One region of the Neobacillus sp. SAB-20_R2A genome, then DNA from elsewhere that is predicted to be linked to it. Evidence: a T-box and tRNA genes for the amino acid it is inferred to sense, from the RefSeq annotation. Region 1 holds a T-box; the other holds one or more tRNA genes.
The links. A T-box is a leader RNA that pairs with one kind of tRNA and senses whether it is charged. The one in region 1 lies ahead of tyrS (tyrosine--tRNA ligase), so its partner is inferred to be a tRNA-Tyr.
Positions count from the first base shown of each region.

Region 2: it encodes a tRNA-Tyr, which carries the amino acid that the T-box ahead of tyrS (tyrosine--tRNA ligase) is inferred to sense. The anticodon was not compared.

Region 1 covers NZ_CP145895.1:4,712,122-4,728,387, reverse strand. The annotation lists gene V5M37_RS23215 (YtxH domain-containing protein) at 1-28, shown strand, start outside; gene ytxJ (bacillithiol system redox-active protein YtxJ) at 115-447, shown strand; gene V5M37_RS23205 (bifunctional 3-deoxy-7-phosphoheptulonate synthase/chorismate mutase) at 735-1,811, shown strand; gene ccpA (catabolite control protein A) at 2,020-3,024, shown strand; gene V5M37_RS23195 (acetoin utilization protein AcuC) at 3,805-4,977, opposite strand; gene V5M37_RS23190 (acetoin utilization AcuB family protein) at 4,974-5,621, opposite strand; gene V5M37_RS23185 (GNAT family N-acetyltransferase) at 5,657-6,289, opposite strand; gene acsA (acetate--CoA ligase) at 6,485-8,203, shown strand; gene V5M37_RS23175 (DUF6954 family protein) at 8,406-8,600, opposite strand; gene tyrS (tyrosine--tRNA ligase) at 8,707-9,966, opposite strand; T-box leader at 10,010-10,223, opposite strand; gene V5M37_RS23165 (transglycosylase domain-containing protein) at 10,370-13,117, shown strand; gene rpsD (30S ribosomal protein S4) at 13,244-13,846, opposite strand; gene megL (methionine gamma-lyase) at 14,197-15,375, shown strand.
Region 2 covers NZ_CP145895.1:1,325,019-1,341,284, reverse strand. The annotation lists gene pnuC (nicotinamide riboside transporter PnuC) at 1-402, opposite strand, end outside; gene V5M37_RS06690 (NUDIX domain-containing protein) at 464-1,234, opposite strand; gene V5M37_RS06685 (NupC/NupG family nucleoside CNT transporter) at 1,678-2,859, opposite strand; tRNA gene V5M37_RS06680 (tRNA-Leu) at 3,619-3,700, opposite strand; tRNA gene V5M37_RS06675 (tRNA-Cys) at 3,707-3,780, opposite strand; tRNA gene V5M37_RS06670 (tRNA-Gly) at 3,789-3,863, opposite strand; tRNA gene V5M37_RS06665 (tRNA-Gln) at 3,872-3,943, opposite strand; tRNA gene V5M37_RS06660 (tRNA-His) at 3,984-4,059, opposite strand; tRNA gene V5M37_RS06655 (tRNA-Trp) at 4,071-4,144, opposite strand; tRNA gene V5M37_RS06650 (tRNA-Tyr) at 4,150-4,234, opposite strand; tRNA gene V5M37_RS06645 (tRNA-Thr) at 4,264-4,336, opposite strand; tRNA gene V5M37_RS06640 (tRNA-Phe) at 4,352-4,427, opposite strand; tRNA gene V5M37_RS06635 (tRNA-Asp) at 4,436-4,512, opposite strand; tRNA gene V5M37_RS06630 (tRNA-Met) at 4,516-4,589, opposite strand; tRNA gene V5M37_RS06625 (tRNA-Val) at 4,599-4,674, opposite strand; tRNA gene V5M37_RS06620 (tRNA-Glu) at 4,681-4,755, opposite strand; tRNA gene V5M37_RS06615 (tRNA-Ser) at 4,774-4,864, opposite strand; tRNA gene V5M37_RS06610 (tRNA-Asn) at 4,870-4,944, opposite strand; rRNA gene rrf (5S ribosomal RNA) at 4,956-5,072, opposite strand; rRNA gene V5M37_RS06600 (23S ribosomal RNA) at 5,206-8,140, opposite strand; rRNA gene V5M37_RS06595 (16S ribosomal RNA) at 8,347-9,896, opposite strand; gene V5M37_RS06590 (nucleotidyltransferase-like protein) at 10,168-11,043, opposite strand; gene V5M37_RS06585 (YgzB family protein) at 11,191-11,544, shown strand; gene perR (peroxide-responsive transcriptional repressor PerR) at 11,618-12,055, opposite strand; gene V5M37_RS06575 (cob(I)yrinic acid a,c-diamide adenosyltransferase) at 12,161-12,709, opposite strand; gene bcp (thioredoxin-dependent thiol peroxidase) at 12,932-13,399, opposite strand; gene V5M37_RS06565 (ion channel) at 13,483-13,875, opposite strand; gene V5M37_RS06560 (ABC transporter permease) at 13,978-14,763, opposite strand; gene V5M37_RS06555 (ABC transporter permease) at 14,767-15,558, opposite strand; gene V5M37_RS06550 (ABC transporter ATP-binding protein) at 15,551-16,266, opposite strand, start outside.

The DNA of each region.
Region 1 (16,266 bases):
GGAAGAAGAAAGCAAGGTTAGGATTTAAAAGGAATATAAGTCATACAGTTTGTGAAACATTACGGTGAAGTGTTAAAATTACTTCACCGTTTATTATTATCTGGAGGTAAAATTATGCTGAAAAAAATTGATTCAATTGAAGAGTTTACGGAATTACTAAATAACGAAAATTCATTTTATCTATTAAAGCACAGCTTAACTTGCCCAATCAGCCAAGCAGCCTACAAAGAATACGAGAAATTTTCGAATGAACATGAAAATATCCCAACTTATTACTTGGCAGTTCAAGATTCCCGCCCATTATCAAACGAAATCGCTGAGCAATTTCAAATTAAGCACGAATCTCCACAAGCCATTCTTTTTGCTGATGGGAAACCATCGTGGAATGCTTCACACTGGAAAATAACGAATCGTTCTTTGGCACAAGCTATTCCCGTTCAGGAATAAAAAATAGTTCCATATTGCCGCATAACAGTCACCATTTTTCAAAAAACACATATATTACTTTAATATATATCAAAAAATGCTTTAATACTTAAAAGCTTAAAAGCGTTTAATCGTTAAAGAAAAAAGTGATGACAAAGAAATTTATTTCGGCTATAATAACCCTAATTATAAAAAAGTTTATAATTTTTAAAAATCTTTGATTGTGAGGCAGTAAACTTAATCCTATTTAAAAAAGATAACTTTACTTAGGAATAAATGCCGACAAAAGAAAGGACGGGGACGAAAAGATGGGCAATAATGAATTGGATCAGTTAAGAGACCGTGTAGATGAGTTAAACTTGGAATTGTTGAGGTTAATAAATGAAAGAGCTCGACTCGTCCAAGAGATCGGGCAGGTAAAAGGAAGTCAAGGCGTTTTCCGCTTCGATCCAGTCCGTGAAAGAATGATGCTCGATAAAATTAAAGAGAATAATGATGGTCCATTTGAAAATTCAACAATTGATCACCTGTTTAAGGAAATTTTCAAAGCGGGGCTTGACCTCCAAAAGGACGACCATAAGAAAGCTTTGTTAGTTTCAAGAAAGAAACAGCCAGAAAATACAATCGTAGACTTAAAAGGCGAAAAAATTGGCGATGGCAAGCAGCATTTTGTCTTCGGTCCATGTGCGGTTGAATCCTATGAGCAAGTGGCAACTGTTGCTAAAGCTATGAAGGAAAAAGGCTTAAAGCTTTTGCGCGGTGGTGCTTACAAGCCAAGAACGTCTCCATATGATTTCCAAGGATTAGGTGTAGAAGGACTGAAAATATTAAAACGTGTTGCAAATGAATTTGATATGGCCGTCATTAGTGAAATTGTCAGTCCTGCCGATATTGAAATGGCTATTGATTACATCGATGTTATCCAAATTGGTGCACGTAATATGCAAAACTTCGAATTATTAAAGGCTGCTGGTGCAGTGAATAAACCTGTTCTATTAAAGCGAGGGTTAGCTGCAACCATCGAGGAATTCATCAATGCTGCCGAATATATCATGGCGCAAGGAAATGGACAAATTATCCTTTGCGAGCGTGGAATTCGGACCTATGAGAAGGCAACTAGAAATACCTTAGACATTTCCGCTGTTCCTATATTAAAGCAAGAAACACATTTACCGGTTATGGTAGATGTTACTCACTCAACTGGAAGAAGAGATTTACTGCTTCCATGCGCGAAGGCTGCAATTGCAATTGGGGCAGACGGCGTTATGGCTGAAGTACACCCAGACCCTGCTGTAGCACTTTCTGATGCACAGCAGCAAATGAACCTTGAGCAATTTGATCACTTCTACAATGAACTCCTTGCATCCAACTTTGTAAGAGTATAATCAACAAGAACCTTCTGCCATGATAGCAGGAGGTTTTTTCCTGCTTTTAAAAAAATATTGACAATATAATTGCGGCTTTTTTCTTCTTGTCGTATCATAAGTACATACTTAAAGATTGTTTACTTTATCACATAAGCAATAATGACTAGATTTTAGCTAAATGCTATAAAATAAAGAAAACAATGTACGTTTTAGGAGAGTGTTACAAGTGAATAATATTACAATTTATGACGTAGCTCGTGAAGCGAATGTTTCCATGGCCACAGTATCCCGTGTTGTTAACGGGAATCCTAATGTAAAGCCGGTTACGCGGAAAAAGGTCCAAGAGGTAATCGAAAGATTAGGATACCGTCCAAATGCGGTTGCCAGAGGATTGGCAAGTAAGAAAACAACTACAGTAGGAGTTATCATCCCTGATATCTCCAATATCTTCTTTGCAGAGCTTGCACGCGGGATTGAAGATATTGCCACCATGTATAAGTACAATATTATCTTAAGTAATTCAGATCAAAACAAAGAAAAGGAACTACATTTATTTAACACAATGTTAGGTAAACAGGTAGACGGGATTGTCTTCATGGGAGGACACATTACTCCTGAGCATGTCGATGAGTTTGAAAGGTCTCCAGTTCCAGTTGTGCTAGCGGGATCTATCGAAGAATCTGAAAAAATTCCTTCTGTTAACATTGATTATGAACAGGCTGCCTACGATTCAGTAAAAGAGTTTATCGGTAGAGGGCATAAACATATTGCTTTTGTTATTGGACCGCTTTATGAACCGGATATCACCGTTAAAAAGCTAAATGGCTATAAGAGAGCCTTGGAAGATGCAAATATCCCTTTTAATGAAGAGCTAATTATTGAAGGAGATTATACGTACGATTCCGGAATTGAAGCATTTGAAAAAATGCTGGAACTATCTGAAAAACCAACGGCCATTTTGGTTGGTGCGGATGAAATGGCACTTGGCGTCGTCCATGGTGCTGAGGATAAGGGCTACAGTATTCCAGAGGATTTTGAGGTTATTACTTCTGACAATACGAGACTGTCGCTGATGGTTCGTCCGCAGCTTACGACGATTGTTCAACCTCTTTATGATATTGGGGCTGTTGCAATGCGCTTGTTAACCAAATTAATGAACAAAGAAAAAGTAAGTGAACAAAAAGTGGTTCTTCCACATCGAATTGAACATCGTCAATCAACAAGGGAATAGTAAAAAAGGCGGTTAAATATCCGCCTTTTTTATTTTGTCTAACCCCTGCAAACAGGCCTGTTGATTTCCGCTCCTGGCACTCGCTTTCCGCGGGGAGGTCCTGGAGCTTCCTCAGCGCTATGGCGCCTGCGGGGTCTCCAGTGACCTCTCTATCCCGCAGGACACTGAAAATCTCCCTTGAATCGGCCCACGCACGAAGGAAATGCGATAGCATTTTCGAGGAGTCGAGTGCCCTCCGCTCCAATCAACAGGGAGGCAACTAACCTAAAGTATTGCAACACACATTTTCTCCACCTGGTAAGTGTGCTTCTTTATGAGGACATTTTCATCCAGGAAGTGTCCGAACCTGCGCAACCTTCGGACAAAATCGACTGCAAAAGAGGAGGAAGTGTCCGAACCTGCGCAACCTTCGGACAAAATCGACTGAAAAAGAGGAGGAAGTGTCCGAACCTGTGCAACCTTCGGACAAAACCGGTTGAAAAAGAGATGGAAGTGTCCGAACCCGGGTAACCTTCGGACAAAACCGATTGAAAAAGAGATGGAAGTGTCCGAACCCGAGCAACCTTCGGACAAAACCGATTGAAAAAGAGGAGGAAGTGTCCGAACCTCGCGGAAATCGAAGCGCCTGGGGCGCAAATCAACAAACATGTTAAAAATGCTTTGTATTAATATTTTTATAAATAAATCAACGTGGTAAATCGATAAAGTTAACGAGGTAAAATAAAAGGCTATCGAAAGGTATTCGATAGCCTGAGGGGGCTAAATAGCCGCCTTTTCCTATTATCTAGATTCACTTTTTTGATGATTACGAATTGGATAAAGTGCTTTTTCAAGTGTGATTAAGTTCTTTTCTGTTATTTCTGCTTTTCTTGGGATTGGAGGATAAATATCCTCTGAATCATCCCACTCCCTTGGCAGTGTCACCGGGGACTCCTTTTGCCACTGCTCTATCCAGTCTTCAGGCAAGCTGCCAAAACAATTGGGGTTTTCAGTCATCTCCATCCAAATAAATGCCCAAGCCCTTGGGACAACACGCCAAATGTCATATCCGCCGCCGCCCACGGCAATCCATTTGCCGCCGCAATATTGATGCGCAATTTCATGGGCAAGTTTTGGGATTTCCCGATATATTTTCATCGTTGCCGACAAATGGGTTAATGGGTCATAATAATGCGAGTCTGCTCCGTTTTGCGTCAAGATCACATCAGGCTTAAAAAACTCGGCCACATCCCTGATTGCATTTTTATAGGCATGCAGCCACGAATCATCTTCTGTAAAGGCATCAACAGGGATGTTGAATGAGTAGCCATAACCCGCCCCTTGTCCTCTTTCGTTAATATTGCCTGTACCCGGAAACAGATATCGGCCTGTCTCATGAATCGATAGTGTACAGACATTCGGGTCATCGTAAAAGGACCATTGAACTCCGTCACCATGATGGGCGTCTGTATCAACGTATAAAACGCGGGCATTATATTTTTGCTGTATATATTTAATCGCAACAGAACTATCATTGTAAATGCAAAATCCGGAGGCTTTTCCCCGAAATCCGTGATGCAGACCGCCTCCAAGGTGCAGGGCATGAAGTGTTTTTCCAGTCATTACCTCATCGACAGCCGTTAAGGTACCCCCCACCATCAAAGAACTAGCCTCATGCATATTAGCGAAAATAGGGGTATCTTCAGTACCTAAACCATAGTTTTCAGCTATTTCTTTGGGAAGAAGCCCCTGGCCGGCCTTTTTTACTGCTTCTACGTAGCTTGGGTCATGGATTAAGGTTAACTCCTCTTCAGTCGCCATTCTTGGCTTAACAATCTGATTGGGGTCTAAGGCATTTATTCTATTTAATAAATCTACTGTGAGTTTAAGCCGGAATTGATTGAAAGGATGATGGCTGTTGAATCGATAATTCAGAAGGTCTTCTGAGTAAATAAAGGAACAGCGGTCATTCATATAGACATCCCCGGCAAATTTGGCCATAACACCTGGTGGCCAGCTTCTTTAAGGTCTTGAATCAATCCGGTAGGGTTCATTAATTGAACTCTGATAACAAGTATTTTAAATTGCTCATCCTGTTTATCTGGGTAAACCAGTACACTTAAGATGTTTGCCTTCCGTTTTCGGATAATTTCTGCGATTTCACTGAGAATTCCGGAGATATTCGGCACTTTTATTTCTATTTGCGAGCCAGGCTGATGAACACCTGTTAACTCAATCATTGTTCTTAATAAGTCGGTTTCCGTCACAATTCCCACTAATTTTCGATTATTGATGACCGGAAGGCAGCTTATTTTATGTTCATAGAAAAGAGCGGCGATCTCTTCAACAAAATCCAGGGGATGGCTTGTGATGACGTTTTTTTCCATTATCGTATCTAGGGGTTTTTTCAAAATTTCCGGGTGTTCATTTGCATGAAAAATGGACGGTGTAGCCTCTCTTATTTTAGCAACGGTAACAAGACCAACCAGGTGCCCATCTTTATCAATAATTGGGATGTGGCGAATTTTCCTTAATTCCATTAATGCCATGGCGTCTGCAATGGTATCAGTGGGAGAGAGGGCAGCTACATCCGATTGCATAATTTCTTCCACGATCATAGGATTTCCCCCAATTCTCTAAAGTTCAATCATGTTTAGTACATAAACCGATTCATAAAACGCAGCCGGTCAAATCGTTGGACGGATTCATTATCGATTCGTTTACCCATTTTGGCCATCAAGCAGTTGGCTGGGTGGGAGCAGATTTCCGGGTCATCAGTCGCATACCATTCCAATCCGCCGGCATTCATCATTTTCTCCATGATCTTTCGATATTCCCAAACATTGAGTTTGGTTCCTTTTAAATCCCAATGCCAATAATACTCGGTGGTGATGATAATATAGTCTTCCATGGCATCATCCATCATCGAAACAATCAGGAGGTTTTTACCGACGGCACAGCCTCTAAATTGAGGGATCACCTCGATAGCGCCCAATTCTATTAAATTATCCATCTTTCCTTCCGACCAGCGTTCGAGAGGGTCCGGGTATAAATAGGTAACATAACCGACGATTGTATTTTGATGCCGCGCAATAATAATTCTTCCTTCCGGTAAATCGGCGATCCCGATTAATGCTTCGTGCTGCTGGGCAGGGGGGCGAAACGCAACGAGGTCTTCATGAAAATCATAGCCTGCTAATTTTTCTGCAGTGACAGGGCCTTCAATAATTAATTTGCCTTGAGGAGTTTTTAATTCCTTAGCATTATAGGTTTTTTTGTGCTCCATTTGGTCACCCCTGGAAAAAATCTAGGTACTTCAATTCTATTATACATGAAATTAATATCTTTAAAGATTTTTCACTAAATTTTCGAAAAATTAAACACTAGGTTTATATTTTTTTGAAAAAATGTTTTTTTAAAATTGTGAATAGTTATTATTTGTACTATAATTATCTCAAATACTTCAGAGGGGGAGATAGGAATGAAAGTGGAAGCGCTGCCAGTAGTCCAAGGGGATTTCAATTTGCGAAACTATGAAGAAACATATAAGAATTTTGACTGGAAAGATACAGAAAAGGAATTCTCTTGGAGTGAGACAGGCCTTGTTAATATGGCTTACGAGGCGATTGACCGCCACGCGGGTACGTATAGAAAAAATAAGGTGGCATTATATTATCGTGATGCTTCGAGAAATGAAAAATATACTTTTAAGGAAATGAAGGAGCTTTCCAATAAAGCAGGGAATGTGCTGAAAAATTACGGCGATGTCGAAAAAGGCGACCGTGTCTTTATTTTCATGCCGCGTTCTCCAGAACTATATTTTACTGTTTTAGGAGCAATTAAGCTTGGTGCGATTGTTGGCCCATTGTTTGAAGCCTTCATGGAAGGGGCTGTCAGGGATCGTCTGCAAGACAGTGAAGCAAAAGTATTAGTAACTACACCAGAATTATTAAGCCGTGTACCTGTGCAGGATTTACCGGCATTAAAGCATATTTTCCTCGTTGGAAAAAATGTGGAGGAACAAGGGAATTGCATTAACTTTTTAGAAAAATTTGAGACTGCCAGCAAAGAGCTGAAGATTGAATGGGTTGAGCGGACAGATGGATTAATCCTGCATTACACATCTGGATCCACTGGAAAGCCAAAGGGCGTACTGCATGTGCATAATGCGATGATTCAGCATTATCAAACAGCTAAATGGGTTCTTGATTTAAAAGAGGATGATGTTTACTGGTGTACAGCAGACCCAGGCTGGGTGACAGGAACTTCGTACGGTATCTTTGGCCCATGGCTGACTGGTACTTCGAATGTTATTGTCGGCGGACGTTTCAGCCCAGAAGCCTGGTATCAAATGATTGAAGACTTCGGTGTTACGGTTTGGTACAGTGCACCAACAGCATTCCGGATGCTGATGGGAGCGGGGGACGAGCTGGTTAAGAAATTTAATTTAAGCAGTCTTCGCCATGTCTTGAGTGTTGGTGAGCCATTAAACCCAGAAGTGGTTAAATGGGGTGCTAAGGTATTCAATAAGAGAATTCATGATAACTGGTGGATGACTGAAACCGGTGCCCAGTTAATCAGTAACTATCCTTGCATGGAAATCAAGCCTGGTTCGATGGGTAAGCCGATCCCTGGCGTTGAGGCGGCGATTGTTGATAATCAAGGTAACGAGCTTCCGCCATACAGAATGGGGAACCTTGCAATTAAAAAAGGCTGGCCTTCGATGATGCATACAATCTGGAACAATCCTGAGAAATATGAGTCATATTTCATGCCAGGTGACTGGTATGTCTCTGGAGACTCTGCGTACATGGATGAGGATGGCTACTTCTGGTTCCAAGGCCGCGTCGATGACGTCATCATGACATCAGGAGAGCGTGTAGGTCCATTTGAAGTGGAAAGCAAGCTTGTTGAACACCCAGCAGTTGCTGAAGCAGGGGTTATCGGAAAACCGGATCCTGTGCGAGGGGAAATTATTAAAGCCTTCATCGCGTTAAGGGATGGTTATGTGGCAACTGAAGAGCTTAAAGAGGAAATTAGACAGTTCGTCAAAAAAGGTCTGGCAGCACATGCCGCACCTCGTGAAATTGATTTCCGTGACAAGCTGCCAAAAACACGAAGCGGCAAGATCATGAGACGTGTTCTGAAAGCATGGGAGTTAAATTTGCCGACTGGTGATTTATCGACGATGGAAGATTAATTTTTAAAGATATAAAGATAGAGGCTGAATCCAATTGATGACTGGAGCAGCCTCTTTTTTTGTTGGTATTAAATCCTTTTTTTGGATTCGCTGATATATTGGAGAATTCGCTGATAAATTTGAAAATCCGCTAATATGTATCAGGAATTCGCTGATATATTTAGAAATCCGCTGATAAATGGAAAAAATTCGCTGATATATGCTAATTCCGTTTGCGTTCGGCCCAGCCAATTCCCTTTCGATAGCCGAATCCCAAGATTAGATAGATTACCAAAACAATGACTCCCGTGACCAATCTTTCCCGCATGCTTCCATCTGCCATAAGAACAGGTCCAAGGCCAAAAAACGTAACCAAGCCAATGAGAAGGATAAAAACAGCGTGTACTAAAATTCTCACTACTTTCACCTCCAAATTTCCTTTTTATATATTGACGTTGAAAAGAAAGAAGCTGTTACAAATAAAAAGGACTTTGGGTTGCAGTCCCAAAGCCCCTTTATACCAATTAATATTTAATTAACGTATATTTCTTTTTCCCTCTTCGGACAATCGTAAACTGGCCTTCAATTTTGTCAGTTTCCTGAAGAGTATAAGAGGTATCAGTTACCTTTTCTCCATTAATGGCAATGGCACCATTTGAAATATCTTCACGAGCCTGGCGCTTGGAAGGAGAGATCTTTGCCGCTACTAATAGCTCAACCAAATTATTTTCCTCTTCATTTTGCAGCGCGTAAGACGGTACATCTTTAAAGCCCTGCTTGATTTCGGCAGCCGATAAACTGCGAACGTCTCCGCTAAATAGTGCTTCGGAAATCTTGATGGCCTGCTTTAGTGCATCCTCTCCGTGAATCAGACGTGTCATCTCTTCCGCCAGTGCCTTTTGGCCTTTACGGAGATGCGGCTCTTCTTGGACACAGACTTCCAATTGTTCAATTTCCTCACGAGAAAGGTAGGTAAACAGCTTCAAGTATTTCACCACATCGGCATCGGCTGTGTTAATCCAGAACTGGTAGAACTCGTAAGGAGTGGTTTTTTCCGGGTCGAGCCAGATAGCGCCGCCTTCTGATTTTCCAAACTTGGTACCGTCGGATTTGGTTACAAGCGGAATCGTCAGCCCAAAGGCTTTCGTCTCTTCGTTATGCATTTTCCGAATTAACTCAAGACCTGAGGTAATGTTCCCCCACTGGTCACTGCCGCCAACCTGTAATTTGCAGTTATAATGATCATATAAATGGTTGAAATCCATCGCCTGTAAAATCGTGTAGGTGAACTCGGTAAACGAGATCCCTGTTTCAAGCCTAGAGGCAATCGTATCCTTTGCCAACAAGTAGTTGACACCGATATGCTTGCCGATATCACGCAGGAAGGCAATGACACTCATGGGCTCGGTCCAGTCGTAGTTGTTGACCATAACTGCGCCATTTTCTCCTTCAAACTCAAAAATGGCCGCTAATTGCTTTTTAATGCCTTCAACGTTTTTCTGAACCGCTTCGATTGTTTGCAGCTTTCGTTCTTCGCTTTTACCGCTCGGGTCGCCAATCAGCCCAGTTGCGCCTCCGACCAATACAAGCGGACGATGTCCATGCTGCTGGAATCTTCTTAGTGTTAAGAACGGCACCAAATGGCCGATATGAAGACTGTCAGCGGTTGGGTCTGTTCCGCAATAGAGGGAAATTTTTTCGTTATCTAAAAGATTTTGCAACCCTTCTTCATCTGTTTGCTGATAAATAATGCCCCGCCATTTCAAATCCTCTAATAAGTTCATTACTCAAAACCTCCAATAAAAAATAAAAACGCCCCTGCAATTATGCAGGGACGTAAAATATACGCGGTACCACCCAGCTTGAGGAAATTCCTCCAACTTGAAAAAGTAACGGTTTAAACCGTTCTCCGCTACTGTTTCTTCACAGAGAAAGCTCCAGGATGTAATTCACTCTTCTATATGTGGCAGCTTTCACCGGCCGCTGCCTCTCTATTTACAGGGATAGAAGAACTACAATTGATTCCCTTCAAAGCCTTAAATTATAAAAAAATGCTTATTGATTTTTTAACATATATTAAAGATAAAGTCAAACGGTAAAATGGAAATTTCAGAAAAATGTAGAAGCTTGTCAAATTTTATACCACCGATATGCTATAATGGATGTGATTTTATTAGAGGTGATGCTATGAAAGAAAAGTGGCAAATATGGAAGGAAAAAGCTGATTCCCTCCTTAATTTTATTACTCATAAAAAAACCGTCAAAGGTGCCAGGATTACGTATCAGGTTTTCTGGAACCTGTTTCTGCTTTTATTAACGGTTGTAATCCTTGGAGGGGCTTTTGCAACAGGTGTTGGCGCCGGTTATTTTGCCTCGCTCGTCAAGGATGAGCCCGTGCGTTCATACGAAGGTATGAAAAAAGATATTTACAACTATACGGAAACATCGGACTTATATTTTGCTGATAATGTTTATCTGGGAAAACTACGGTCTGACCTGGTCCGTGATGAGGTCAAATTGAATCAGGTCTCTGATAACGTAATCAATGCTGTAATCGCTACGGAGGACGAATATTTTTACGAGCACAAAGGGGTCGTCCCAAAGGCCGTTTTTCGAGCCCTTTTTCAGGAAGTGACCAATTCTCCTATCCAATCGGGCGGAAGCACGCTGACACAGCAATTAATTAAAAACCAAATTCTAACCAATGAGGTTTCCTTCCAAAGAAAAGCAAATGAAATTTTGCTGGCCCTTCGTTTGGAGAAATTTTTCGATAAAAAGGAAATTCTAGAAGCGTACTTAAATGTGGCGACTCTCGGCAGAAATTCATCAGGGCAGAACATCGCCGGTGTCCAGGCTGCAGCAAAAGGGATCTTTGGAAAAAATGCTAGTGAGCTTACATTGCCGGAGGCTGCATTTATTGCCGGACTGCCGCAAAGTCCGTTTGGTTATACCCCATTTACCCGAGAAGGCACAGTGAAGAACAATCTGGAGCCGGGCATAACAAGAATGAAAACAGTTTTAAAAAGAATGTACGATGGCGGATACATTAATGAAAAGCAATACGCAGAAGCATCTGCCTATGACATTACAAAGGATTTTACTCCGTCAGTACCAAATCCGCTTGATAACTATCCTTGGCTGACATTTGAAATTGAGAAACGGGCCATTGATGTTCTGACAACGGGATTGGCTAAGAAAGATGGCCATACAGAAAAAGATTTAAAACAAGATGAAAACCTTTATTACAAGTATAAGACGATGGCCAGCCATGACCTTCGGCAAAATGGCTATCAAATTCATACAACTATTAACAAAGATATATATGATGCCATGCAGGTGGTAAAAGATAACTACAAATATTACGGACCAGATAAACCGGAGGAAAAAGAAGACCCGGAAACCGGTGAAAAGAAAACCGTAATGGAACCTGTTGAGGTCGGTGCAGAACTGATTGAAAATAGTACCGGCAAAATCATCAGCTTTGTTGGCGGCAGAGATTATAATAAACAGCAGCTCAATCACGCTACCAGTGCAGTCCGCCAGAACGGTTCGACGATGAAGCCGCTGCTCGTCTACGGGCCGGCTATTGAACTCGGAAAAGCGGCACCGGGAACCCCGCTGCCGGATGTCGAACTGAGACTGGATAAAAGCAAAAGTACACCATGGCCTCATAACTACGACAAAAGATATAGCGGGCTAGTATCAGCACGGTATGCTTTGGCCAAATCCTATAACGTGCCGGCTGTAAAGCTATACTCTGAAATCGTGGACCAGCGTCCAGCACAGTATCTGGAAAAGATGGGCTTTACCTCGCTAACAAAAGGGGACTACACGAATCTCGCTACCTCTATCGGGTCCTTGGATAACGGCGTAACTGTTGAAGAAAATACAAATGCTTTTAGTACCTTTGCCAATAGCGGGAAATTTATCGATGCTTACCTGATCGATAAAATTGTCGACAAGGACGGTAAAATTATCTATCAGCATGAAGTAAAACCTGTTGATGTCTTTAAACCGCAGACTGCATTCTTGACCATAGATATGATGCGGGATGTAATAAATATGGGTACAGCAGCAGGGGTAAAGAGCAAACTGAATTTCAGTGCTGATTGGGCAGGCAAAACCGGTACTGGTAACAATTATTTTGATTCGTGGTTTGTTGCCTTCAACCCGAATGTAACACTTGGAATTTGGACTGGATATGATACGCAGAAATCTTTAAAAACCAGCGGAATGTCTTACAGTCAACGGACCAATAATCTTTGGGCTGAACTGATGAATGCTGCTTATAAAATTAAACCGGATTTAGTTGCTCCAAAAGAAAGCTTTCAAATGCCTGAAGGGATTGTTAAAACGTCGTATTGTGCCGTTTCTGGCCTGCTTCCGTCAGCGGCCTGTTCAAAGGCAGGTTTGGTTGAAAGTGATTATTTCAATGCGAAAGATGTTCCTACGAAAGTTGATGATAGTTTAATCGAAGGAAATTATGTAACGATCGGAGATAGTAAATATCTGGCTCTTGATTCCACACCAAAAGAGTTTACCCAGTATGGAACAATCTTAAACCCAGACTTTATCAACAGAATGGTAGGCAATGACTTTAAAAATATCAGCCAGCTTATTCCAAACAGGGGCAGATGGGACAATGTGCTTGTCTCAAGTGCTAAAATGGCCGATAACGGCAAGAAACCGGACAGTGTCACCTTGACCGCATCCGGCAATACCCTCACATGGAGCGCACCGGCAGACAATGATATCGTCGGCTACCGTGTCTATCAGGGTGGATTTTTTGGAGCGAAGATCGCAAGCATCAACAGCGGTTCCTCACTATCCTATAATGTTGGAAACGGAAGCTTCTATGTAACGGCAGTTGATATTGCAGGTAATGAATCCGCACCTTCAAATGTAGTGGAAGTAGGAGTTTTAACTCAACAATAACATTTAATGGGGGTCTCAAAATTAGATTTTGGGACTCCTGTTTTTTATTTCCAAATGCATTTTCAAAAAACAATAAAAAAAGCCCCAGAATAGAAATTCTGGGGCTTTACAAATGCTAAATACAAATTAACGAGAGTAGAACTCGACGATAAGAGTTTCGTTAATTTCAGCAGGTAATTCAGAACGCTCTGGTAAGCGAGTGAAAGTACCTTCTAATTTGTCAGCATCGAAAGTTAAATAATCAGGAACGAAGTTAGTTGCTTCGATTGCTTCTTTGATTACATCAAGGTTGCGAGATTTTTCACGAACGCTGATAGTTTGGCCAGCAGCAACGCGGTATGATGGGATATCAACGCGAGCGCCATCAACTAAGATGTGGCCATGGTTAACTAATTGACGAGCCGCACGGCGAGTGCGTGCAAGACCTAAACGATAAACTACGTTATCAAGACGAGACTCAAGAAGAACCATGAAGTTTTCGCCATGAACGCCGCCTAATTTGCCAGCTCTGTCGAATAGGTTGCGGAATTGACGCTCATTAACACCGTACATATGACGAAGCTTTTGCTTCTCTTGTAACTGCAATCCATATTCAGAAAGCTTTTTGCGTTGGTTTGGACCATGTTGTCCAGGAGCGTAAGGACGCTTTTCTAATTCTTTACCTGTGCCGCTTAGAGAGATTCCAAGACGACGGGATAATTTCCAGCTTGGGCCGGTATATCGAGCCATGAATGACTCCTCCTTTAAGTTTTTATTTTGGTAAAATAAAAACCGTAACGAAACATCGATAACAGCCATTTTGTTTTCATGCACCATCGCCCTAGCAGCTAAGGGTTACGCGATGCACCTTCGCAAGAAGCTCTCGCGAGGAACAAAATGGAACAGCTAAAATCGTTTCATAGGCTGCAATATTTTACACAAAGAGTATTATATAATTTTTATTCGTGGTAAGTCAAGCTAATTTTTATTATAACACTGAAGTCATTCAAATAAGGTGATTTTAACAGACCAATCTTATTATACATATACTACAGAGAATTGAAAACGGTTTCAGTCAGGAGGGGACTTGCATTTTGGAAATGAAGAAAGCCCGTTTTGAAACGGAAGTGATTCATGCCGGTTATTGTCCCGAGCAACACCAAGGAAGCTTAGTGCCACCGTTGTATCAAACGTCTACCTTTACATTTGCCGATGCGGAACAAGGAGAAAAGCGGTTTGCCGGTGTGGAAGAGGGTTATGTTTATTCGAGGTTGGGGAATCCGACGGTAAAAGTTCTTGAGGAAAGGATTGCTGCGCTCGAAGGCGGGGAGGCCGGATTGGCCTTTTCTTCAGGAATGGCAGCTGTCAGCGCGGTGTTACTGGCGTTAACAAAGTCCGGCAGTCATATTCTTTGCTCCAAAGGGTTGTATGGCTGCACATTTGGTTTACTGCAATTGATGAAGGAGAAATTTGACATTGATCATCATTTTTCCGAAATGGATTCGGCGGGAACCTTAGAATCCGAGATTCGCCCCAATACTTCCTGCATCTATATCGAAACCCCGATTAACCCGACTATGAAGCTCGTCGACCTGGAATTGGTGGCAGCGGTCGCAAAAGAGAAGGGGATTCCAGTGGTTGTTGATAATACCTTTAGTTCCCCCTATATCCAAACGCCGCTCACCCACGGCTGTGATATCGTCATTCATAGTGCAACAAAATATATATGCGGCCACGGTGACGTTATTGCTGGTTTAGTGGTCGGGAAACAGGAGTTTATTAAGCAGGTTTCCAAGACTGTTCATAAGGACTTTGGCGGAATCATGTCACCGTTTGATGCCTGGCTTCTGCTAAGAGGCATCAAAACCCTGCCAGTTCGAATGGACCGTCATTCTGAAAATGCCCTAAAGCTATTCGAATTTTTGAAAGGTCATCCAAAAGTAAAGGATATATATTTTCCTGGTGACCCGGAACATCCTGATTATTCCATAATGAAAAAGCAGATGAAACAAGCCGGCGGGCTGCTTTCCTTTTCACTTCATGGGACAAAGGAAACAGCGCAGCATTTTATGAATCAATTGGAACTAATTAAAATTGCGGTAAGTTTGGGAGACACGGAAACATTGATCCAGCATCCGGCGACAATGACTCACGCGGTCGTACCAGAAGAAGAACGGCTAAAAATGGGGATTGACAATACATTACTTCGGCTTTCCGTCGGTCTTGAAGCTTGGGAGGACTTAAAAGAGGATTTGGAACAAGCGCTTGATAAAATATAAAACTCGCCAATTTGGCGAGTCATTTTAGAGAAAGGGTATTTTTCTCGGTAATTTATTATTTTGTTCAACCTAAATTACCCAACTTTTATTGTTTATCCCTGCTAATGGGCCTGTGATTTCCGCTCCGGGTACTCGCTTTCCGCGGGGAGGCTCCCGGAACCTCTATCCCTCAGGAGTAGAGTGCCCTCCGCTCCAATCAATAGGTAGGCAAATCAACCTAATTATTGAAACAACATCTTCCAACCTTACTAAGTGTGTTGTAATCTTTTTTGCTCCTATCCGACTGGTCTGTTGATTTTTTTATGGTTGGGGAGCATAGAAAAGCTATGCGACCGTACCGCTGATTATTTCAAAAGTTGGGGGTCATAGGAAGGCTATATGCGACCGTACCGCTGATCATTTCAAAAGTTGGGGCTCATAGGAAGTCTATATGCGACCGAACCGCTGATTTTTCAAAGGGTTGGGGCTCATAGGAAGGCTATATGCGACCGAACCGCTGATTTTTCAAAGGGTTGGGGCTCGTAGGAAGGCTATATGCGACCGAACCGCTGATTATTTCAAAAGTTGGGGCTCATAGGAAGGCTATATGCGACCGAACCACTGATTTTTCAAAGGGTTAGGGCTCAAAGAAAGGCTATATGCGACCGTACCGCTGATCATTTCAAAAGTTGGGGCTCATAGGAAGGCTATATGCGACCGTACCACTGATTTTTTCAAAAGTTTGGGAGCATAGAAAAGCTATACGCAACCGTACCACTGATTTTTTCAATTGTTAGGTCGCATACAATAAAAGAACCTTAGTATAAAACACCTGTTGATTGGCGCGGAAGGCACGAAGACTCCTGTGGGAGTACGGGTCAGGGGAGACCCCGCAGGAGCGCAGCGACGAGG
Region 2 (16,266 bases), 2.5 Mb from region 1:
AACAAAGATGACCAGAAATACCGAAAGCGTAATTCCCCACCCTTTTTTCGTCAAAGAACTGATTTGAATTTCTTCCCCTTTTACGGTGTGTTCCGTTTTATGATTCTTCCATAAATAGATGCCAACGAACTGGAGTGGAAAATAAAACAAGGCATTCAGCATGACCTCACCGTAAAGGCCATATCCGTATGAGATGTAGGCATAGGTTCCGGTTTGGATAATACCGAAATAGTAATTACTCACCTTCCCTTTGGCTACAAGCACGACACAAAGCATTCCTGAAATCGAGGTGATTAACCCCAGAATCGTATCGTCCCAAGCAAAAAACAAATACACATTCACAAGCGTAAACGTAACAAGCCATAGCTTTTCAAATATGGTCCAGTCTTTGAGAATCTTCATTTTCAATCGCTCCCTTATAATTATCAATTAACAAATTGTTAATTGTAATGATGAAAAAAAATTAGTATTTGGCATTATAAATGGATACATAAGGATCAAAATCATTGAATCGATACAGCTGTGCTTTATTCTTTGACCAACGATTGGTTTTTTGCGGCTCCCCATCCTTCTCTACTTTTTCAATAAAAGGGAGCGTTGGAGCTTTTCTAAAAAATTGAGAATCGAGCTTTAGCCAAGGCTCATCCATGACGGTCAGCAACACACCCTGCAGCTCGGAAAGAACAAATTCCTTTGGCAAAAAGTTTTTGGCAAGCGTTGTTAATGACATATCCTTTTTGATAAACCACAAAGCGTCATCAATAATTTGCTTGTGATCGAAAGCGAGGTCCAGCTGAAACACTTCATCCATCGAGAATAGCTCTACCTCCGCCGCATCGTCTGCTGCCTTCCTTTTAACCAGCTTATTTTCTGGTACAATCGCATAATGGGCGTTCGAGATAATCCAGCCCCGCTTGTCACGACCAAATTTGTCATATACGCCATAGTGCTTGATTTTTAGCCCTTCTACACCCGTTTCTTCTCTTAGCTCGCGAACGGCTGCATCATAGGCCGTTTCCGTTGGCTTAATAAAGCCGCCAGGCAAAGCCCATTTTCCCCCTTCAATATTGGGGTCGCCTTCTTTTGTCCGCTCCGCTCGTTTGATCAGCATGATCTTTAATGTTTTTTGGGGCGGCTTATAAGGACCCACTTCCATTGAAATAATCGTAAAAACGGCAATATCACTCGTATATCCATCAGGAGTCCGATATTTACTGACATCATAATTTAACAAAGCCTCGCTCACCTATTTCTGTTGTTTTATTAATTAACATTTTGTTAATTGTTATTTGTATTATATCATTGTTTAAATTTGATGTTACATTAATTTATCGACAAAATACAACACTGTCCTGTTTTTCAGAGTTTGTGAGGTACAGATCATCAGTGAATAAAAAAGCCCCAGCGCCTCAATATACCGAGTGCTGGGGTTTTTATTCACGTTAGAAGGTACCTTTTTTGGGAATGGGACACCACCGGGGCCGTCCGTGGCTACGAATAACTCCTTTCCTAGCAAGACGGATTAAATGCTTTTTTAGACACTTCAAATACTAGTCATGGTGAATTTCTTTTAAACCGCTTTTATTAGACATGTCCACTTCCTACCAAGGTGTTTTTGTCTTTAAAACTCTGGTTTAACAACCTCCCAACTTCGACCAGCTACTATTTTACCGGGATTTATAAAATAATACTTACAATCGTCCCCGAAAGGATACTGACTAGTGTAGCGCCATAAAGCAGCTTTAAGCCGAAGCGGGCCACCACATTCCCCTGCTTTTCATTCAAACTCTTGACCGCCCCGGTGATTATGCCGATCGATGAGAAGTTGGCGAAGGAAACAAGGAATACGGACAGAATTCCAAGTGTACGGTCACTGAAGTGATGGGTGCCTTTGGACAAATCCAACATCGCGACGAATTCATTGGTCACTAGCTTCGTGGCCATAATCCCACCGGCATTGACTGCCTCAGATAATGGAATCCCCATCATAAAAGCGATAGGGGCAAAGAGATACCCTAATAACTGCTGAAAAGAAATGCTGAACAATAACTCGAATACATGATTGATGGCCGCCATTAGAGCAATAAACCCAATCAGCATCGCACCAACAATAACGGCAACCTTAAAGCCATCCAGGATATACTCTCCCAACATCTCAAAAAAAGACTGTTTTTCCGCATTTTGAATCTCCAAAATATCTTCGCTTGGCTTTACCTCGTACGGATTAATAATCGAAGCAATGATAAAACCGCCAAATAAATTAAGAACTAATGCTGTGACGACATATTTGGGATCCAGCATCGTCATATAGGCGCCTACAATCGACATCGATACTGTAGACATTGCCGACGCACAGAGCGTATAAAGACGCTGTTTTGAAAGCATGCCCAGCTGTTTTTTTACCGTAATGAAAACCTCCGATTGCCCAACCATTAACGACGCAACCGCATTATAGGATTCCAGCTTTCCCATGCCATTCACTTTACTTAACAACCATCCTATTCCTCTCATAAGGAGCGGAAGAATTTTCAAATATTGCAGGATTCCTATTAATACAGAAATGAAGACAATTGGCAGCAGCACAGTTAAGAAAAATGGTGCCTCTCCCTTATTCGCCAATCCGCCAAACACAAAGGTAACACCTTCATTTGCATAATCGAGCAATTTGCTGAATACCTTTGAAATCCCTTGGATAATGATAAGGCCAAACTCTGTATTTAACAGCAATATGGATAAGGTTATTTGAATAGCAATCATCACAATAATGGGTATAAATTTTACCTCTTTTCGATTAGAGCTTGCCACCCAAGCGGCAAACACGACAATTAGAATACCTAAGATTGAAATAACATAGTGCATTTTTTACCTCCTGATGCGTTGAAACATTATGTACGGTTTCCCTTCCGGATTGTCTATAGTGTAGTAAGCTAGTATGTCCCCAGAAAGCATTGGTATATTTTGTCCAAATTTTATTTAAAAAATTAATGGAACGATTTGAATAGAATTGATATTAGCTTTAATAAAGAGGAGTGATTTTCTGGTTAATCGAGTGAAAGGAAAGAGCTTTTTCAAGCGAAAAGGTTCATAGAAAGGTTTTATGTGACCGGTCCGCTGATTTCTTCAAGAGTTGAGGCGCATAGAAAGGCTATATGCTACCGGTTCGCTAATTTCTTCAAGAGTTGAGGCGCATAGAAAGGCTATATGCTACCGGTTCGCTAATTTTTTCAAGAGTTGAGGCGCATAGAAAGGCTATATGCTACCGGTTCGCTGATTTTTTCAAGAGTTGGGGAGCATAGAAAGGCTATATGCTACCGGTTCGCTGATTTTTTCAAAAGTTGGGGCACATAGAATAGCCATATGCGACCGAACCACCTATTTTTTCATGCGTTGAGGCGCACAGAAGAGCCATATGCGACCGAACCGCTCATTTATTTAAGCGTTGGGGCGCATAGAAAAGCCATATGCCACCGGACAAGTAATTTTCCAAAATGGTTCGTCTCTATTGCGAGGCAATAAGTCATTCCTTCTTAATTAGAACAATTTTTAATCGGTCAGCACTAATCTTTTCGAAAAAAGCAAAATAAAAAACACTCACATTATATATGAGTGTTTTTATGATACCGGTGGTCGGGGTCGAACCGACACTCCTCACGGAACACGATTTTGAGTCGTGCGCGTCTGCCAATTCCGCCACACCGGCATATTATGGAGGCGGCAACCGGATTCGAACCGGTGGTAAAGGTGTTGCAGACCTGTGCCTTACCACTTGGCTATGCCGCCATATTATTTGGAGCGGAAGACGGGATTCGAACCCGCGACCCCCACCTTGGCAAGGTGGTGTTCTACCACTGAACTACTTCCGCATATTTGACTGGGCTAGCAGGATTTGAACCTACGAATGACGGAGTCAAAGTCCGTTGCCTTACCGCTTGGCTATAGCCCAATAATACAACATTTTCACTAATTCATCAATAATAAATTAATGGGGCGGCTGATGGGAATCGAACCCACGAATGTCGGAACCACAATCCGATGCGTTAACCACTTCGCCACAACCGCCATTACAGCATTGGCAGGGGTAGTAGGAATCGAACCCACACCAAAGGTTTTGGAGACCTTCGTTCTACCTTTAAACTATACCCCTATAAATGGTGGAGGGGGACGGATTCGAACCGCCGAACCCTGAGGGAGCGGATTTACAGTCCGCCGCGTTTAGCCACTTCGCTACCCCTCCATCTATATTATGCACTTGCTGCTAACAAGTGCCGGCAAGAGGACTTGAACCCCCAACCTACTGATTACGATTCAGTTGCTCTACCGATTGAGCTATACCGGCAAAATTGAATCAAAATGGTGGCTCAGGACGGAATCGAACCGCCGACACAAGGATTTTCAGTCCTTTGCTCTACCGACTGAGCTACTGAGCCAACATAAGTGGCGGTCTGGACGGGACTCGAACCCGCGACCTCCTGCGTGACAGGCAGGCATTCTAACCAACTGAACTACCAGACCGAATTGCGGGGGCAGGATTTGAACCTGCGACCTTCGGGTTATGAGCCCGACGAGCTACCGGACTGCTCCACCCCGCGATAATATTATGGTGGAGGATGACGGGATCGAACCGCCGACCCTCTGCTTGTAAGGCAGATGCTCTCCCAGCTGAGCTAATCCTCCGTTAAATGGTGACCCCTACGGGATTCGAACCCGTGTTACCGCCGTGAAAGGGCGGTGTCTTAACCGCTTGACCAAGGGGCCATTTTGAAAAAATTATGATGGCGGAGAGCAAGGGATTTGAACCCTTGATACGCGGTTAACGTATACACGATTTCCAATCGTGCTCCTTCGGCCACTCGGACAGCTCTCCATAAATGGCTCCGCAGGTAGGACTCGAACCTACGACCGATCGGTTAACAGCCGATAGCTCTACCACTGAGCTACTGCGGAATAATATAACAGCCTGGCGACGTCCTACTCTCACAGGGGCTTTCGCCCCAACTACCATCGGCGCTGAGAAGCTTAACTTCTGTGTTCGGGATGGGAACAGGTGTGACCTTCTCGCCATTACCGCCAGACCATTTATCAGACACTATTTTATTATAATGTCTTTTTCATATTTTGCAAGAGGAAATTTAAAATTTTTCATTCCCTCAAAACTAGATAATGCAGAAGAAGTAAATAAGAACGAGTTCACCTAAAAAACATGACTTGGTTAAGTCCTCGATCGATTAGTATCAGTCAGCTCCACACGTCACCGCGCTTCCACCTCTGACCTATCAACCTGATCATCTTTCAGGGATCTTACTAGCTTGACGCTATGGGAAATCTCATCTCGAGGGGGGCTTCATGCTTAGATGCTTTCAGCACTTATCCCGTCCGCACATAGCTACCCAGCGATGCCTTTGGCAAGACAACTGGTACACCAGCGGTGCGTCCATCCCGGTCCTCTCGTACTAAGGACAGCTCCTCTCAAATTTCCTGCGCCCACGACGGATAGGGACCGAACTGTCTCACGACGTTCTGAACCCAGCTCGCGTACCGCTTTAATGGGCGAACAGCCCAACCCTTGGGACCGACTACAGCCCCAGGATGCGATGAGCCGACATCGAGGTGCCAAACCTCCCCGTCGATGTGGACTCTTGGGGGAGATAAGCCTGTTATCCCCAGGGTAGCTTTTATCCGTTGAGCGATGGCCCTTCCATGCGGAACCACCGGATCACTAAGCCCGACTTTCGTCCCTGCTCGACTTGTAGGTCTCGCAGTCAAGCTCCCTTGTGCCTTTACACTCTGCGAATGATTTCCAACCATTCTGAGGGAACCTTTGGGCGCCTCCGTTACACTTTAGGAGGCGACCGCCCCAGTCAAACTGCCCACCTGACACTGTCTCCCACCCCGATGAGGGGTGCGGGTTAGAATTTCAATACAGCCAGGGTAGTATCCCACCGACGCCTCCACCGAAGCTGGCGCTCCGGTTTCTCAGGCTCCTACCTATCCTGTACAAGCTGTACCAAAATTCAATATCAGGCTACAGTAAAGCTCCATGGGGTCTTTCCGTCCTGTCGCGGGTAACCTGCATCTTCACAGGTACTATAATTTCACCGAGTCTCTCGTTGAGACAGTGCCCAGATCGTTACGCCTTTCGTGCGGGTCGGAACTTACCCGACAAGGAATTTCGCTACCTTAGGACCGTTATAGTTACGGCCGCCGTTTACTGGGGCTTCGATTCAGAGCTTCGCTTGCGCTAACCCCTCCTCTTAACCTTCCAGCACCGGGCAGGCGTCAGCCCCTATACTTCGCCTTGCGGCTTTGCAGAGACCTGTGTTTTTGCTAAACAGTCGCCTGGGCCTATTCACTGCGGCTCTTCGGGGCTATTCACCCCAAAAAGCACCCCTTCTCCCGAAGTTACGGGGTCATTTTGCCGAGTTCCTTAACGAGAGTTCTCTCGCTCACCTTAGGATTCTCTCCTCGCCTACCTGTGTCGGTTTGCGGTACGGGCACCTTTTATCTCGCTAGAGGCTTTTCTTGGCAGTGTGGAATCAGGAACTTCGGTACTATAATTCCCTCGGCATCACAGCTCAGCCTTATGGCAAGCGGATTTTCCTACTTGCCAGCCTAACTGCTTGCACGCACATATCCAGCAGTGCGCTTACCCTATCCTCCTGCGTCCCCCCATCACTCAAACGATAAAGAGGTGGTACAGGAATATCAACCTGTTGTCCATCGCCTACGCCTTTCGGCCTCGGCTTAGGTCCCGACTAACCCTGAGCGGACGAGCCTTCCTCAGGAAACCTTAGGCATACGGTGGATGAGATTCTCACTCATCTTTCGCTACTCATACCGGCATTCTCACTTCTAAGCGCTCCACCAGTCCTTACGGTCTAGCTTCAACGCCCTTAGAACGCTCTCCTACCGCGGACACCACAAGGTGTCCACCCACAGCTTCGGTGATACGTTTAGCCCCGGTACATTTTCGGCGCAGAGTCACTCGACCAGTGAGCTATTACGCACTCTTTAAATGGTGGCTGCTTCTAAGCCAACATCCTGGTTGTCTAAGCAACTCCACATCCTTTTCCACTTAACGTATACTTTGGGACCTTAGCTGGTGGTCTGGGCTGTTTCCCTTTTGACTACGGATCTTATCACTCGCAGTCTGACTCCCACGGATAAGTCATTGGCATTCGGAGTTTGTCTGAATTCGGTAACCCGATGAGGGCCCCTAGTCCAAACAGTGCTCTACCTCCAAGACTCTAACTACGTGAGGCTAGCCCTAAAGCTATTTCGGAGAGAACCAGCTATCTCCAAGTTCGATTGGAATTTCTCCGCTACCCACACCTCATCCCCGCACTTTTCAACGTGCGTGGGTTCGGGCCTCCATCCAGTGTTACCTGGACTTCACCCTGGACATGGGTAGATCACCTGGTTTCGGGTCTACGACTACATACTAATTCGCCCTATTCAGACTCGCTTTCGCTGCGGCTCCGTCTCTTCAACTTAACCTCGCATGCAATCGTAACTCGCCGGTTCATTCTACAAAAGGCACGCCATCACCCATGAACGGGCTCTGACTACTTGTAGGCACACGGTTTCAGGATCTCTTTCACTCCCCTTCCGGGGTGCTTTTCACCTTTCCCTCACGGTACTGGTTCACTATCGGTCACTAGGGAGTATTTAGCCTTGGGAGATGGTCCTCCCTGCTTCCGACCGGATTTCACGTGTCCGGCCGTACTCAGGATCCACTCAGGAGGGAACGAAGTTTCAACTACAGGGCTTTTACCTTCTATGGCCGGCCTTTCCAGACCGCTTCATCTACCCCGTTCCTTTGTAACTCCATGTTGAGTGTCCTACAACCCCGAAAGGCAAGCCTTTCGGTTTGGGCTGTTCCCGTTTCGCTCGCCGCTACTCAGGGAATCGCGTTTGCTTTCTCTTCCTCCGGGTACTTAGATGTTTCAGTTCCCCGGGTCTGCCTTCAATACCCTATGTATTCAGGTAAAGATACTGCTCCATTACGAACAGTGGGTTTCCCCATTCGGAAATCTCCGGATCGGCGCTTACTTACAGCTCCCCGAAGCATATCGGTGTTAGTCCCGTCCTTCATCGGCTCCTAGTGCCAAGGCATTCACCGTGCGCCCTTTCTAACTTAACCTAAAAGGTTTTACTTACTCTTAAAAATAAGAGAGAAAAACTAAAATGGCGATTACTCGGTTCTTACTTGGTTACTTCTTCTTTTACGATTATCTAGTTTTCAAGGAACAAAAAGTTTTGAGAGATAATTCCCTCAAAACTAAACAAACAAGAAACAATCAAACAAACATGTATTGTCTGGCTCATATGTCCAGCTTATATCCTTAGAAAGGAGGTGATCCAGCCGCACCTTCCGATACGGCTACCTTGTTACGACTTCACCCCAATCATCTGTCCCACCTTAGGCGGCTGGCTCCTTACGGTTACCCCACCGACTTCGGGTGTTACAAACTCTCGTGGTGTGACGGGCGGTGTGTACAAGGCCCGGGAACGTATTCACCGCGGCATGCTGATCCGCGATTACTAGCGATTCCGGCTTCATGCAGGCGAGTTGCAGCCTGCAATCCGAACTGAGAATGGTTTTATGGGATTGGCTCCACCTCGCGGCTTCGCTGCCCTTTGTACCATCCATTGTAGCACGTGTGTAGCCCAGGTCATAAGGGGCATGATGATTTGACGTCATCCCCACCTTCCTCCGGTTTGTCACCGGCAGTCACCTTAGAGTGCCCAACTGAATGCTGGCAACTAAGATCAAGGGTTGCGCTCGTTGCGGGACTTAACCCAACATCTCACGACACGAGCTGACGACAACCATGCACCACCTGTCACTCTGTCCCCCGAAGGGGAAATTCCTATCTCTAGGAGTGTCAGAGGATGTCAAGACCTGGTAAGGTTCTTCGCGTTGCTTCGAATTAAACCACATGCTCCACCGCTTGTGCGGGCCCCCGTCAATTCCTTTGAGTTTCAGCCTTGCGGCCGTACTCCCCAGGCGGAGTGCTTAATGCGTTAGCTGCAGCACTAAAGGGCGGAAACCCTCTAACACTTAGCACTCATCGTTTACGGCGTGGACTACCAGGGTATCTAATCCTGTTTGCTCCCCACGCTTTCGCGCCTCAGCGTCAGTTACAGACCAGAAAGCCGCCTTCGCCACTGGTGTTCCTCCACATCTCTACGCATTTCACCGCTACACGTGGAATTCCGCTTTCCTCTTCTGCACTCAAGTCCCCCAGTTTCCAATGACCCTCCACGGTTGAGCCGTGGGCTTTCACATCAGACTTAAAGGACCGCCTGCGCGCGCTTTACGCCCAATAATTCCGGACAACGCTTGCCACCTACGTATTACCGCGGCTGCTGGCACGTAGTTAGCCGTGGCTTTCTGGTCAGGTACCGTCAAGGTACCGGCAGTTACTCCGATACTTGTTCTTCCCTGACAACAGAGCTTTACGACCCGAAGGCCTTCATCGCTCACGCGGCGTTGCTCCATCAGACTTTCGTCCATTGTGGAAGATTCCCTACTGCTGCCTCCCGTAGGAGTCTGGGCCGTGTCTCAGTCCCAGTGTGGCCGATCACCCTCTCAGGTCGGCTACGCATCGTCGCCTTGGTGAGCCGTTACCTCACCAACTAGCTAATGCGCCGCGGGCCCATCTGTAAGTGTCAGCCGAAACCGACTTTCAACCTTCCCTCATGCGAGGGAAGAAATTATCCGGTATTAGCTCCGGTTTCCCGAAGTTATCCCAGTCTTACAGGCAGGTTGCCCACGTGTTACTCACCCGTCCGCCGCTAACCACCGGGAGCAAGCTCCCAGTGATTCGCTCGACTTGCATGTATTAGGCACGCCGCCAGCGTTCGTCCTGAGCCAGGATCAAACTCTCCAATAAAGTTGAGTTGATTAGCTCAAAAATGTTACGTTGGCTTCGTTTCAAAAGAAACGAATATTATTGTTTGTTGACGTTTTTGTTTGTTTAGTTTTCAAAGAACTATCTTGCGCGCCGCTCAAAAGCGACTTTATTAATATAACACATGGTGTTTGTTAATGTCAACACCTTTTTTAAAACCGTCTACTGCGGAAAACTTTTTAAAAATGTTTCGCAGCGACGGTTATTAATATATCAAGTATTCACGAAAAGGTCAATAGCTTTTTTTGTTTTTTTACGATAGTTTTTGACTAACGCGGTAACAGCGGTGAAAAACACCTTGTCCCTTTGTCTCAACATTAACGATTTCTAATAAATGTTTTTCAATTAAGTATTCAAGCAGGACTGACATATCAACGGAATACGGCATCAATTCCGGCTCACTCATGATTTCACTAAACATCCAATGCTCTTTTTTACTTAAAACGTCTATTAAGTGGGAGGAACCGATGTTAGTTCTGGAGTGGATCAAGAATTCACTGGCAAGGAATAAAAGCTCGAGCCTTTGTTCCAATGTTTCCTCACTCACAACCAACTCAACATATAATTTATAAATTTCCGGTTCGATTTGCTTCACTTGCTGCCAAACCGTCAGTTCAGGATGAAGGCCATTTTCAATAATCGCTAATCTCGCCAGATGATGCAGGGAGTGAACGACATAATTATAGGCATCTAAATACTGTTTATTTTCAAACAGTGCTTTCCCATCCACATAGCGGCGGATTAACTTCGCAAATTCCAACCCCATTTTTATTTTTCGGCCATGGAACGGAAATTCTTCTAGTTCCTTTTTTAGATTGGCTACATATTCATTGCGGTCAAATAAAATTTTGGAATGATGAAGCCATTCAAAAATCTTTCGGTTGCTGCCTATTAAAATCCATTCTTGCAGCTGCGGCTCAGTGATAATATGCATGGCGGCTTTTTTGTCATCATACGAATAATGTTTTGTATATACAGGCTGATCTGCTTCTTTCACAATCATTAAAAGAATCGCATCAAACGAATCCGTCGTTTGACTTGACCGTTGTTTCTTTTCTACCAATAAAATCCCCAGGGTATTTAATTGGCTTGCCCTTTCTTGATAAATGGGCCGAAGAATGTCTTCCATCTTCTATACCTCCATTTTTCTAGCTAGCAATATATGTTCGACAGGAAGAAGAAATATCCTTCTAAAATTTAAGACAAAATTCGACATTCTTCTGTGTATCCTTTTTTCTCAATGGAGAATTGTGGTATAGTTTGTCTAGGAGGGAGAATCATGGCAAAATATTCGAGTAAAATAAATAAAATTAGAACGTTCGCATTGTCGTTGATCTTTGTTGGTTTTATCGTTATGTATGGTGGTATTTATTTTCGTACTTCACCACTTATTATGACCATCTTTATGATTTTTGGTCTGCTTTTTATTATCGCCAGCACGGTTGTTTATTTCTGGATTGGCATGCTGTCAACCAAAACCATTTCTGTCAAATGTCCCAGCTGCGGCAAACCCACTAAAATGCTTGGCAGGGTAGATATGTGCATGCACTGCCGCGAACCTTTGACTATGGATAAAGCCCTGGAAGGCAAGGAATTTGACGAAACTTATAATAAAAATAAAATGAAATAAAGGGATGACCAGCAATCGGTCATCCCCTTTTTTATAAACAAACAGCCGACTCCAAATTAGAATCGGCTTTACATTAGTGAACTTCTTTAGCAGAGCAATCCGGACAAGTGCCGTAAATTTCCATGCGGTGATTCGCCACTTTAAAACCAGTGACATGTGTTGCCAAGTGCTCCACTTCATCCAAGCCAGGATAGTGGAAATCAACAATTTTCCCGCATTCCTCACAGATTACATGATAGTGATGGGTGGTAACAAAATCAAAGCGGGCAGATGCATCTCCATAGGTCAATTCCTTTACAAGGCCTACCTCACGAAATACTCGTAAATTATTGTAAACCGTCGCCACACTCATATTCGGGAATTTGCCCTCTAACGCTTTATAAATTTCATCTGCAGTAGGATGTGACATCGAGCTTATTAAATATTCAAGTATCGCATGACGTTGCGGAGTAATACGCACCCCAGTATCCTTTAAGGTATCCAACGCTTCTTTTAATTGATTCATCGCCATGCACCTCTTTTCAAAAAGATATTCTTACATTGTAATTGTTATAATTAGTTTACTAGGTAATTTGTACTTTTGTCAATATTGTAATACTGCAAACACCGAAGTTCATTAGCTATGTAATGTTTGTTCAGAAGCTCCTAACTGGTGGTTGACAAATCTTGCCGTGACAAACAACAAGTCAGAAAGACGGTTTAAATACGCCAGCACAAGCGGATTGACATCCTCCCCTAAGCCGACGGCACATCTTTCTGCTCTTCTTGCAATGGTCCTGGCCACATGGAAGGCTGCACCTGCAGGATGTCCCCCAGGTAAAATGAAATTCGTCAACGCCGGCAGGCTTGAATCCCATTCGTCAATTTGTTTTTCCAGTTCTTCAATATCCACTAAAGCTAATGACCACTTTACTTCCTTCCCTTTCGGAGTCGCGAGCTCAGCACCGACATGAAATAGGTTTGTTTGTATTTTATGATATGCTTTTTCAATTATTTCTTTCCCTTGAAAATTTTCCTTAGTTAAATAGCTTAATGCCAGTCCAATCATCGAATTCGTTTCATCACAGGTTCCGTAGGCCTCGACGCGAAGGTCGTTCTTTGCTACCCTTTGCCCGTAAATAAGTGAAGTTGTTCCTTTATCCCCTGTTTTCGTATAAATTTTCATTTTTCAATACCCCCTATTGGTAAATTTCAGCTTCACATGTCTATAAATCTTTTCTTCATCATATCACCTAGGTCATTTATTAGAAAAGAAAGAAGGCATAAAAAAGGGGTCCGAATGGACCCAATAAGTTTTATCTGAGGAGGTATGCCCTAATAAAATGATATTCACATGAAGCACTTTTGCATTGGACAAAAGCCTTTTCTTGCGAAAATAGGCAGTCTATTATTGGTTTTCCCTGATATAGGTTAAGGCTTCTTCGACATGCCCTTTCACCTGAACTTTTCTCCATTCCTTCGCAATATTGCCCTCTTTATCAATGATAAAAGTCGACCGTTCAATGCCCATGTATTCTTTCCCGAAGTTTTTCTTTAGCTTCCAAACACCGTAATCCTCCGCCACTTGATGATCGGTATCGGCAAGGAGCAGGAATGGCAGACCGTATTTCTCAACGAATTTTTGATGGCGGTCTACCGGATCTGGGCTGACACCTAAAATAACGGCATTTAAGTCGGCAAACTGCTCATGTTGATCACGGAAATCACACGCTTCAGTCGTGCATCCCGGCGTCATATCCTTTGGATAAAAATAAAGCACAACATATTTTCCTTTTAACTCTGACAAAGTAACCTTCTCGCCAGTTTGTGCTTCTAGTGTAAAATCAGGTGCTTGTTTACCAATTTCTACTGTCATTTTATTCACTCCACTTTGAAAAATATTCCTATTTATAGCCTAACCAATGTGATGGAACAATACAACTTTCGTGCACCTGTGATTTATTTTTCCCGATCAAACATGACCTTGGCCACGAAGGCCGCTGGGAGCGTATAGCCTATTAATGCTTCAATGACGGCAACCAGCCTTCCGATTCCCTGAGGAATCACATCTCCATTGCCAACTGAGAACAACATCATCGCGCTAAAATAAAAGCTCGTTTCAAAAATGTTCCGGTGTTCGGCGTTATTTATTTCCGCCAAGACCTTCATTCCCGCTAATTCAAAAATTAAATAAATCAGCCCAAATCCGAAGATGACAGTTAAATAGCATGTTCCTAAATAAAAGAAATTGTCAAAGGACACCAATTTGCCCTTAATCGTGTTGGGAATAAACAAGGTTCGAATACTCATGAAAATGCAAAAAATCACAATCGGCAGCAAGAAATAAATCACAAGACCACCTCTAATATTTGTACAGATTAGTTCATTGTATGTGGGCTTGACCAATAAAATATCAAAAAACCGTGCCGAATGTAGCACGGTTTTAATTAATTATTAATTGCCGGCGCCGCGGTATTTTTTGACACCCTGATTCCAAAGAAATACGGAGAGCGCAAAAAAGATGATGCCGATTACAGGTGTTAAAAACGAATAGATATACCATTCTTGTTTTTCAAGAAAAAAAGCAGCGGGATAGACGCCAACGAAAGCAAACGGCAAAATCCAAGTGAGCACGAAGCGGATCACCGTATTATAGATATTGACCGGATAGCGGCCGTAGTTGCTGATGTTGTACATCATCGGCATGAGCGAGGTTTTCGCATCCGCCCAGAAGCTGACGCAGGCGAGCATCACAAAGATGCCGCCGTAAACAAGCGCGCCGCCGATGACGAAAATAATAAAGAGAATCGGATCAAACCAATCCACCTGCAGGTTTAACCGGCTACCCGCATAAAACATGACAGCCAAGCCGGTGACCGCCCCTAATAAAGCTTCCAGTTCCAGCCGCTCGAGGATAATCTGAAAAAGACTATGAATCGGCCTAGTTAGGATACGGTCAAGCTCTCCCCTTACAATATAACGCTCGTTGAAATCCCAGATATTAAAGAAGGCCGAAAAGACCGCGTAAGGTACTAAGAAAAATCCATATATAAAAATAATTTCATCACGGCTCCAGCCGCCGAGCAGCTGGGTGTGGCCAAAGACGACCAGAATAAAGACGAGATTGATGGCTTGAGACATCAGGTCCGAGAAAAACTCGACAAACAGGTCAGACCGATATTGCAATCTTGTTTTCATATATTGCGACATGTATTGAAAAAACATCGTTACGTAAAACACCATTTACCCTCCTTGAATGACCAGCTGTTTTTTCGCAATAACCCAAAGAATTTGGATGGGAATGAGGAGGATGATAACCCAAATAAATTGCTGGCCGATGGCTTGAATGGCCTGCTGGTGCGTGAATCCCTCTGTATAGATCATGCTTGGTATATAGCTGATTCCCTGAAACGGCAGGAATTTCATAATTCCCTGCGCCCAGCCCGGGAAAAAGCTCATCGGCAAAAGCAGCCCGGAAAACAGGTCAATGACGACCCGCTTAGCACGGATTAGGCCTGAATTATTATATAAGAAGAAAGTCGTAATTCCGGTTAACAGATTTAACTGGGTGTTAATGAAAAAGCTTAATAGGATGGAGATGGCGAATAATCCCCATACGCCTGGCTTTAATGTGATTTGGATTGGAAATACAAAATAAACAATAATGAGTCCCGGCAGCGAGAAGAAAAATAACCGAAAAATCCCTTCCCCCAGTCCCTGCATGGTTTTCATGCCGAGGTAGTTGTAGGGACGGATCAGTTCAACGGCCACCTTCCCTTCCATGATTTCCATCGCCATTTCCCGGTCCAGGTTGTTGAAATAAAAGGCCCGCGCCATCCAGGAAATCGCCACATAGGTTGTCATTTGTGTAATGGATAGACCCTGGATTTCCTCCTTGCCGCTGTAGATCGCTGTCCACAGAAAATAATAGGCGCCGATGTTGATGCCGTAAATGAGGATGCCCGTATAATAATTTGTTCGGTAGGCGAGCATCATTAAAAAACGGATGCGAATCATTTCTAAATATTTATCCAACTTCCACCGCACCCTTTTCGTAAATATTGCGGATGATTTCTTCCGTGGATGTTTCGTTGATTTTAATGTCCTTTATTTTAAAAGCAGCGACGATTTTGGCAATCAGCTGTGAGATGAGTTCGTCGTTGTTTTGCATGTTAGCGGTAAAGATTTGTTCCTTTTCGTCGTGCTCCCATTTGACAGGAAGAGCGGCTGTAAGTTTTTTTACGGCTGGCAGATCGACTTTTTCAAGGAACTGGAATTGCAGCTCTTTGCCATCCCCTAATGTGTCTTTTAAATTTTTCAAAGCCCCATCATAGATGATATTTCCTTCATCAAGCATAATGACGCGTTCGCATAATGCCTCTATGTCTGAGAGGTCGTGCGTTGTTAAGAGAATGGTTGTATTGTATTTTTCATTGATTTCTTTTAAAAATTCACGGATTTTTAGTTTTACTAGGACATCGAGGCCGATCGTCGGTTCATCCAGAAAAAGAAGCGGCGGATTGTGGATGAGTGCCGCGGCCAGCTCGCAGCGCATTCGTTGTCCGAGCGATAGCTTTCTGACTGGTTTGTCGAGAAGCGGCTCGATATCAAGTGTTTTGATGACATGGTTCATATGGTCGTCATATTGTTCATCCGTTACCTTATATACCTTTTTGAGGAGCCGGAATGACTCCTGGACGGCGATGTCCCACCATAGTTGGGAACGCTGGCCAAACACGACGC